Regions from separate parts of the Bradyrhizobium sp. CCBAU 45384 genome, predicted to be linked through region 1. Evidence: predicted binding sites of a transcription regulator. Region 1 holds the regulator's gene; each other region holds the start of a gene.

Region 1 (3,085 bases):
TGCTGCGCGCCCGCGTCGGCATGGTGTTCCAGAAGCCGACGCCGTTCCCGATGACGATCTACGAGAACATCGCCTTCGGCATCCGCCTCTATGAGAAGATCTCGAAGTCCGAGATGGACGACCGCGTCGAGAAGGCGCTGCGCGGCGGCGCGCTGTGGAACGAGGTCAAGGACAAGCTCAACGCCTCCGGCCTGTCGCTCTCGGGCGGCCAGCAGCAGCGCCTCTGCATCGCCCGCACCGTCGCGGTGCGGCCTGAAGTGATCCTGTTCGACGAACCCTGCTCGGCGCTCGATCCGATCTCGACCGCCAAGGTCGAGGAGCTGATCCAGGAACTGTCCGAGAACTACACCATCGCGATCGTCACCCACAACATGCAGCAGGCGGCCCGCGTCTCCGACAAGACCGCCTTCATGTATCTCGGCGAGCTGATCGAGTTCGACGACACCAGCAAGATCTTCACGTCGCCGTCGGACCGGCGCACGCAGGATTACATCACCGGCCGGTTCGGCTGAGGAGACAGGACATGGCTTCCGAACATACCGCAAAAGCCTTCGACACCGACCTTCAGGAGCTCACCCGCCTGGTCGCCGAGATGGGCGGCATCGCCGAGCGCATGATCGTCGATTCCGTCGATGCGCTGATCCGCCGCGACGTCGAGCTGGGCCAGCGCGTCGTCACCATCGATGCCGAGCTCGACGCGCTGCAGAAGAAGATCGAGGAGCGCGCCGTGCTGACCATCGCGCGCCGCCAGCCGATGGCGGTGGACTTGCGCGAAATCGTCGGCGCCATGCGGGTTGCGACCGACCTCGAGCGCATCGGCGACCTCGCCAAGAACATGGGCAAGCGCGTCGCGGCGCTGGAGACGGATTTCCATCCGCTCAAACTGTTCCGCGGCCTCGAGCACATGACCGACCTCGTGCAGCAGCAGGTCAAGTCGGTGCTGGACGCCTATGCCGCGCACGATCTGCCGGCAGCGATGGCGGTGTGGAAGGGCGACGAGGAAGTCGATGCCATCTGCACCTCGCTGTTCCGCGAGCTCCTCACCTACATGATGGAGGATCCGCGCAACATCTCGTTCTGCATCCATCTGATGTTCTGCGCCAAGAACATCGAGCGGATCGGCGACCACGCCACCAACATCGCCGAGACCGTGTTCTACATGATCGAAGGCCAGGCCATCACCGACAAGCGGCCGAAGGGCGACATGACGACGTTCGCCACGACGGTCCCGAACACCTGATTACGCAAGGAGCGACGAGCCCATGGGCGCACGCATTATGGTGGTTGAGGACGAGGAAGCTCTGACCGAGCTTCTCCGCTACAACCTCGAAGGCGACGGCTATGACGTGGAGACGGTGATGCGCGGCGACGACGCCGACACCCGCCTCAAGGAGCACATCCCCGATCTGATCGTGCTCGACTGGATGTTGCCGGGCCTGTCCGGGATCGAGCTGTGCCGCCGGTTGCGGACGCGATCCGACACCAAGCAGCTGCCGATCATCATGCTCACCGCGCGCGGCGAGGAGAGCGAGCGTGTCAGGGGCCTTGCCACAGGCGCCGACGATTACATCGTCAAGCCGTTCTCGGTGCCCGAGCTGCTCGCGCGGGTGAAGGGCCTGCTGCGGCGCGCCAGCCCCGAGCGGCTCGCGACCGTGCTCGCCTTCGGCGACATCGAGCTCGATCGCGAGAAGCGCCGCGTGGCGCGCTCGGGCCGGCCGATCGATCTCGGACCGACCGAATATCGCCTGCTGGAGTTCTTCCTGGAGCATCCCGGCCGGGTGTTCTCGCGCGAGCAGCTACTCGACAGCGTCTGGGGCCGCGACATCTATATCGACGAACGCACCGTCGATGTGCATATCGGCCGCCTGCGCAAGCTGCTCAATCTCGGCCGCGAGCAGGACCCGATCCGCACCGTCCGCGGCGCAGGCTACGCGCTCGACGATCGCTTCGCGAAGGCTGAGCAGACCTCAAGCTAAGCTGCCCGCCAGCAAACAAAAAAGCGCGCCAGGTGGCGCGCTTTTTTCGTCCCGGCCTGTACCGCGACGATGTCGTCTGAACCAAGTACTCAGCGCGTGCCCGGCTTCGCCGGCGCCCGCCGGCGATCCGCCGCCGGCTGATACGCCACGCGCGAGTGCTGGGCGCAGTAGGGCAGGCCGGAGAGCGCCTTGCCGCCGCAGAAGAAGAAATCCGGGCTTGAGGGATCGCCGACCGGCCAGTGGCAGGTGGCCTCGTTCAATTCGAGCAACGAGAGCCGCTGGCTCATCGGCACAACGTTGTCGTAGGTAACAGGTTCAGCCTCGACCTCGACCTCGAAAGCCTGCGCCAGCGCGGTGTTGCCGCGCGCGATGGGGCGGCTTACCCGCATCATGTGCTGTGCGGGACGCGCCTTGCGCGGCCGCGGAGCTGCTGATGAGGGGCTCTTGGCGCGGCCGGACAGGCCGAGCCTGTGCACCTTGCCGATTACGGCGTTGCGGGTCACGTTTCCAAGCTCAGCGGCGATCTGGCTGGCCGAAAGTCCGGCCTCCCAGAGCTTTTTCAGCTGCTCGACGCGATCATCTGACCAGGTCAAAACCGTCATTGCATCCTTTCCTTCGCCGGCGCCAGCCATCTGTGGGGCCTCACGACGAATGCCTAAGCTTCGAAAAACCCGTGCCGCCAGAATCCCTTAAGGCTCGCCGGGCGCGCCAGATGCGCCCGAACGTTTACGCCGGTACATGAGGACTTTTGGGATCAGAACCGCTGCACGAGATGTCGTATCTGACAAGCCAAACGCTACAATATGCCGTGACTCACGCGCAAGAGTCCGCCGACTCGCTTCCACATGTTCCGTGGCGAAAATCCCGCAAAATCGCCACCGCAAGACTACGGATTCAGCGTTTCGCGAGGCTTTCCGGGCGGCATTGACACCCGTATTGCCAAGCATAAGATAGTCGCACGTGCCGCCCTTAAAAGGCGGCACGTTTCGTTTTCCGGGCCAAATGACGCGCTGCGCCATGCGTGTTCAGGCCGTCCGAAACATCCGAAGTGACCACCAAAGAGATCGTCATGACCAACAGCGCAGCGCCGCATTTGCTCCCCGTATTCG
Region 2 (3,085 bases), on a different contig from region 1:
CGACAGCCATGCCTATATGCTCTCGCTGCGGGGTGAGGCCGAGGAGGCGGGCGCGGCCTTTGCGTTTCACACGCCGCTGATCCGCGCCAAGGCGGAGGCGGGCGTGATCGAGCTCGAAGCCGGCGGCGAAGCGCCGATGACGTTGCAATGCGACCTGCTCGTCAATGCCGCGGGATTGTCGGCGACATCAGTGGCGCGCCACATCGACGGCATGCCGATCGACCGGATTCCGCCGGCCTATCTCGCCAAGGGCAATTATTTCAGCTGCAATGCGCGCGCGCCGTTCTCGCGCCTGATCTATCCGGTGCCCGAACCCGGCGGGCTTGGGGTGCATCTGACGCTGGACATGGCAGGACAGGCGCGATTCGGCCCCGATGTCGAATGGATCGAGACGATCGACTATGAGGTCGATCCGTCGCGCGCCGAGCGGTTCTATCCTGCAATCCGCAAATACTGGCCGACGCTGCCCGATGGGGCGTTGATGCCGAGTTATTCGGGCATCCGCCCCAAGATCGTACCGCCGGCGGTGGCAACGCAGGATTTTCTCATGCAGGGTCCGCGCGACCATGGTGTCGCAGGACTGATCAATCTGTTCGGCATCGAATCGCCGGGACTGACGTCGTCGCTCGCGATCGCGGACCACGTCGCAGAACTCGCGGAAATCTAGAGAGCATTGCAGCCGGAGTGAGAACCGGCTCGCGTCACAAAGCCTGCTGCGCACGATAATCGCACGGGTGCGCGCCTTACAGCAGGGACGAGCGCAAAGGCTTTCGTCCCTGCCTGAAAGGATACGATCAAACTTGACGCTGTTACGGGGGTTACTAGTGAAGCGTGTCGCCGGTCTGCTTCAGTCGTTCAATCTGGTCCTTGACCATCAACTTGCGGCGCTTCAACTCAACAATTTGCAGGTCGTCTGTTGAAAGGTGCACGAGCGCTTCGTGCAATTCGTTTTCGAGAGTTTTGTGCTTCCGTTCCAATTCAACCAGATGTGCCTGAATTGTCATTCGAAACCTCCTCGGTAGGGGTGAACCTTGGATTCGATCCGGACGCGCAAGTGTACATCAGCGATTCGTTCTGTCGATATGTATCCGTCGTCGCACGGTCATTTTTGAAAATTCATATGTAATGAAGCGTGAGTAAGGAACCGCGCGTCGAAAAATCCATGATATCAATGTGCTTGCGCTGTGCGCTTCCCGAATCGTCGAAATATCTTGCGGGAGAGGGGTGCAGGAAGGCCGCAGATCGCTTGCGATCAAGCCGCGCAAGGACGATAATTTCCACAGGGCATCCACAGCCTTGATCTCAAGCCTATCGGTTTTCGGCCACCGCAGACATGACCCATGAAGACGAGCGTGAACTCGAAGCCGAGCTCACCCGGTTGCAGCAGGAACACCGAGATCTCGACGCGGCGATCGATGCACTGCATCAATCGCCTGCCCCCGACCTGTTGCGGTTGCAGCGGTTGAAGAAACGCAAGCTGTTGTTGCGGGACCGCATCGCATTCATCGAAGACCAGATTACCCCTGATATCATTGCCTGATCCGCGAGGGGTCGCGAATTGCCGCCACGTGAATCCACTTGACTCAAAAAGAACAAAGGAAGAACATGAATCCCGCCGCCCCAAGAACACCGAAGCCTAACACCCAAGGCTAACGCCCACAGCTAATGCCCAAGGACACCCGCAAGGACACCGCCGATGTCAGTCCCAGCCCTTCTCGACCACAGCCACTATGAACAGGCCTGCGATCAGGCGATCGCGATGTGCGACGGCAACCTGCGCAGCACCATCAAGGCGCTGATCATGGCCAACGAATATCTGGAAGCCGAGCTGGAAGAATTGCAGGCGGCGATTTCCGCCGGCTGCATTCCGGAGGCTTCGCGCAGCAGGAGCAGCGCCGCTTAAGACCCCACCATTGGAGCAACGCCATGTCAGACGTGACCTACTACGTTGCAATGCCCTTCCTGATCGATGCCGACGGATCGCCTGTCGCCGGCGCCGCAGAAGAATGCCAGAGCCCTACGGCCGCGCTGCGGCGCGCCGAAGTCTTGGCGCGCGGCACCGGCCATATCGGCGCAGTCGCGTTCAGTCGCAGCGGCGATCCCATGACCGGTGAATTCGGCGATGCCACGCTGCTGCGCAAATTCGGCAACGTGCCGGAAGATCTCGCAACACTGTAGAGTCTTATTGTTTGAGCATGATCTCCGCGCAAACGCGTTCCGCTGATGTCGCGAGGGAAAACCGCTGCACACTTTGCGCTAACGCGGCCCTTCGGGTCCGGATCATGCCTAGCTGCTCACAAGCCTGACCCGCGGCTCGTGGCGCCGGTGCGCCTTGCGCACATACATGGCGGCATCGGCCTCCTCCAGTGCACGAGCAGCATCTGAGTGCGCACCGAGCAGCGCGACACCGGCGGAGGCGCCCGCGGTCACGTGCTGCCCGCGAAAGGTGAACGACAAATCGTCGATCGCCTGTTCCAAGATGGCAGCCTTCGCCTTGGCGTCGGTCTCGCTGAGATTCCACAACAGCAGAGCAAACTCATCGCCACCGCGACGGCCGACCACATCGGACGCGCGGATCTGTCGCGTCAGCGTGTTGGCAATCGCCTTGAGCACCTCGTCGCCGGCAGCATGGCCGAAGGAATCATTGATCGGCTTCAGCCGGTCGACGTCGAGCACGATCAGCGCACCGCTGGCACGGTAGCGCTTCATGTAAGCGATGGCGCGCTGGAGCTCGCGCTCGAAGCCGCGCCGATTGGGAATGTCGAGCAGGAAATCGGTGTCCGCTGCAGCCTCGAGCTCGGCGATGCGTCGGAGCGCCTGCGTGAGCTTGGTCCGCAGGTCGCGGATGGTCGCCTTGCTGCTGTCCTTGCCGACCTCCTTGGCGCCAACGACGGTCACGCGACGCGGCGCGGCAGCCGCAGCCCGCTTGGCTGCAGCTTTCGTTCGGCGCCCGCGGGTTTTCCGGCCCTTTTTGGCCTTCGCAGCGGTCGCCCTTTTCGGTTTCTTCATGGGCATCCTGCTCAATGAAGGCTTGCGGGGATTCACCAAGACAGGATAGTGCATTCCCTTCTCCTTGCCACCGCCT
Region 3 (3,085 bases), on a different contig from region 1:
CATTGCTGGCGCGTCCGAACCTCGCTAGGCCTGTGATCAATATCGACACAGGGAAGCAAGGCATGACTGACACAGGCGCAATGAGCGGACTTCGCGTCATCGATCTCACGCGCGTGCTTGGTGGCCCCTATTGCACCCAGATCCTCGCCGACCACGGCGCCGACGTGATCAAGGTCGAGCCGCCCGCGGGCGACGAGGTGCGCGACTGGGGTCCTCCCTTCCACGACGACGACGCGGCCTATTTCATCGGCATCAACAGAAACAAGCGCTCGATCGGTCTCGACCTCGCCTCCGAAGGCGGCCGCCTCGTGCTGATGAAGATGCTGGAGACGGCCGACGTCCTGATCGAGAATTTCAAGCCGGGCACGCTGGAGAAATGGGGCATCGGCAACGATGTACTCGCCCAGAAATTTCCGCGCCTCGTGCACTGCCGGATCTGCGGCTTTGGCGCCGACGGCCCGCGCGGCGGCAATCCCGGCTATGACGCCATCATCCAGGCCATGACCGGAATGATCGCGGCGACCGGATCGCCCGAGAGCGGCCCGATGCGGATCGGCGTGCCCTTGGTCGACATCACCACAGGCCTTTACGCCGCGATCGGCATCCTGATGGCGCTGTCCGAGCGGCAACGCTCCGGCAAGGGCCAGTTCCTCGAGACGACGCTGTACGAGACCGGCCTTGCCATCATGCATCCGCACACCGCGAATTATTTCATGCATGGCAAGCCGCCTGGCCTCACCGGCAACGAGCACCCGAACCTCGTGCCGTACGCGATCTTCCCGACCAAGACCGACAACATCTTCATCGGCGTCGGCAATGACGGCACCTTCCGCAAGCTCGCCAAGGAGATCGGCAAGCCCGAGCTCGGCACCGACCCGCGCTTTGCCCGCAACAAGGACCGCATCGCCAATCGCGAGGCGCTGCGCGCCGAGCTCGCCGCGGTGTTCAGCCAGCACGAGGCCGAGCCGCTATGCAATCGCTTGCTCGCCGCGGGCCTGCCCGCAGGCCCCGTGCAGAAGATCGACCAGGCGCTGACCAATCCGCACACCGTCGCCCGCGGCGATGTCATCGAGAAGGACTGGTACAAGGGCGTGGCTTCGCCGATCCGGCTCGATCGCAGCAAGCCGAGCCTGCGCCGGCTGCCGCCGAAGTTCAGCCAGCACTCCCAGGAGGTGCTGGGCGAGTTCGGCTACTCAAGGTCGGAGATCGACGCGATGGTCGAGAGCGGCGTGGTCTGCGGTCCCGAGCGCAAGCGCTAGGCCCAACTGCCGCATCCGATGCGTGATGCCGCAGTGCGGCGCGGGCATTGGTGTGCACCGCGAACGCCGGCCGTTGCACGGCGCGTTCGCCTATTTGACGACTTCCCTTTTCCGGCGCTTGCCGCTTTCGTTTCGGCCGCTTACACAGTCATGTGAACGTCATATGGCGCTGCTAGCGCAAGCGCTTCTTTATTGACGGCTGAGGGAGGTTTCTTGATGGCTCTTCGATTTTTTGGGGCGGCTGCCGCTGTCGCAATGGCAGTCGGCATGACGGCTTCGCCGGCGCTCGCCGTGACTGAAATCCAGTGGTGGCACGCGATGACCGGCGCGAACAACGACGTCATCGTCAAGCTCGCCAACGACTTCAACGCGGCGCAGAGCGACTACAAGGTCATCCCGACCTACAAGGGCAGCTATCCCGACACCATGAACGCCGGCATCGCCGCATTCCGCGCCGGCAATGCGCCGCATATCATGCAAGTGTTCGAGGTCGGCACCGCGACCATGATGGCCGCGACCGGCGCCGTGAAGCCGGTCTACAAGCTGATGGCCGACGCCGGCGAGAAGTTCGATCCGAAGGCCTATCTGTCCGCGATCACCGGCTACTACTCGACCTCGAAGGGCGAGATGCTGTCCTTCCCGTTCAACTCGTCGTCGACAGTCATGTGGGTCAATCTCGACGAGCTGAAGAAGGTCAATGCCGAGATCCCGAAGACCTGGCCCGAAGTGTTCGAGGTCGCCAAGAAGCTGCACGACAACGGCCATCCGACCTGCGGCTTCTCCAACTCCTGGGTCACCTGGGTCAATCTCGAGCAGCTCTCCGCCTGGCACAACGTGCCGCTCGCCAGCAAGGCGAACGGCCTCGACGGCTTCGACACCAAGCTCGAGTTCAACGCACCGCTGCAGGAGAAGCATCTCGAGAAACTGGTCGAGCTGCAGAAGGACAAGACCTACGACTACGCCGGCCGCACCAACCAGGGCGAAGGCCGCTTCACCTCGGGCGAGTGCGCGATCTACCTGACCTCGTCGGCCTTCTTCGGCAACGTCAAGGCGCAGGCCAAGTTCAACTTCACCGCCGTGCCGATGCCTTACTATCCCGACGTCAAGGGCGCGCCGCAGAACTCGATCATCGGCGGTGCCTCGCTCTGGGTGATGGGCGGCAAGTCGGCCGACGAGTACAAGGGCGTCGCGAAATTCCTGACCTTCCTGTCGGACACCGATCGCCAGGTCTACATCCACAAGGCCTCGGGCTATCTGCCGATCACCAAGGCCGCCTACGAGAAGGCCAAGGCCGAGGGCTTCTACAAGGATCAGCCCTATCTCGAGACCCCGCTGCTCGAGCTGACCAACAAGGAGCCGACCGAGAATTCGCGCGGCCTGCGCCTCGGCAACATGGTCCAGCTGCGTGACGTCTGGGCGGAAGAGATCGAGCAGGCGCTCGCCGGCAAGAAGACCGCCAAGCAGGCGCTCGACGCCTCGGTCGAGCGCGGCAACACCATGCTGCGCCAGTTCGAAAAGACCGCCGTAAAATAAGGCGAAGGCGCCGGCGGGCCGCATCGATCAGCGGCCCGCCCGCGCTACCCCATCATGCAAAAGCAAGCGATTTTCCAATCAAAGCTGCTGCCTTACGCGCTGGTTGCCCCGCAACTCGCGATCGTCCTGGTTTTCTTCTACTGGCCGGCCTTGCAGGCCGTGATCCAGTCGTTCCTGCTCCAGGACGCTTTCGGCCTCTCGACGAGCTTCGTCTGGTTCGAGAATTATTTCGAGCTGTTCAGTGAGCCCGCCTATTTCGAGACTGTCGTGCGCACCTTTTTCTTCTCGTTCGC

What was found. The regulator PhoB, encoded in region 1, activates phosphate uptake and scavenging genes when phosphate is short. The targets are predictions, from matches to a motif close to TGTCATNNANCTGTCAT.
Region 2: XH80_RS43465 (YdcH family protein) is a predicted target of PhoB. The motif match lies at 1,090-1,106, and genes of this name have one in related genera.
Region 3: ugpB (sn-glycerol-3-phosphate ABC transporter substrate-binding protein UgpB) is a predicted target of PhoB. The motif match lies at 1,406-1,422, and genes of this name have one in related genera.

What each region holds. Positions count from the first base shown of each region.
Region 1 is NZ_LBIZ01000099.1:74,860-77,944, forward strand. Features, by position in the region: gene pstB (phosphate ABC transporter ATP-binding protein PstB) at 1-512, shown strand, start outside; gene phoU (phosphate signaling complex protein PhoU) at 524-1,240, shown strand; gene phoB (phosphate regulon transcriptional regulator PhoB) at 1,263-1,976, shown strand; gene XH80_RS11385 (GcrA family cell cycle regulator) at 2,066-2,578, opposite strand; gene XH80_RS11390 (aspartate aminotransferase family protein) at 3,046-3,085, shown strand, end outside.
Region 2 is NZ_LBIZ01000120.1:783,416-786,500, reverse strand. Features, by position in the region: gene XH80_RS43470 (NAD(P)/FAD-dependent oxidoreductase) at 1-667, shown strand, start outside; gene XH80_RS43465 (YdcH family protein) at 822-1,004, opposite strand; gene XH80_RS43460 (YdcH family protein) at 1,334-1,540, shown strand; gene XH80_RS43455 (hypothetical protein) at 1,697-1,903, shown strand; gene XH80_RS43450 (hypothetical protein) at 1,927-2,178, shown strand; gene XH80_RS43445 (GGDEF domain-containing protein) at 2,287-3,009, opposite strand.
Region 3 is NZ_LBIZ01000110.1:154,605-157,689, reverse strand. Features, by position in the region: gene XH80_RS21520 (CaiB/BaiF CoA transferase family protein) at 63-1,259, shown strand; gene ugpB (sn-glycerol-3-phosphate ABC transporter substrate-binding protein UgpB) at 1,476-2,792, shown strand; gene ugpA (sn-glycerol-3-phosphate ABC transporter permease UgpA) at 2,847-3,085, shown strand, end outside.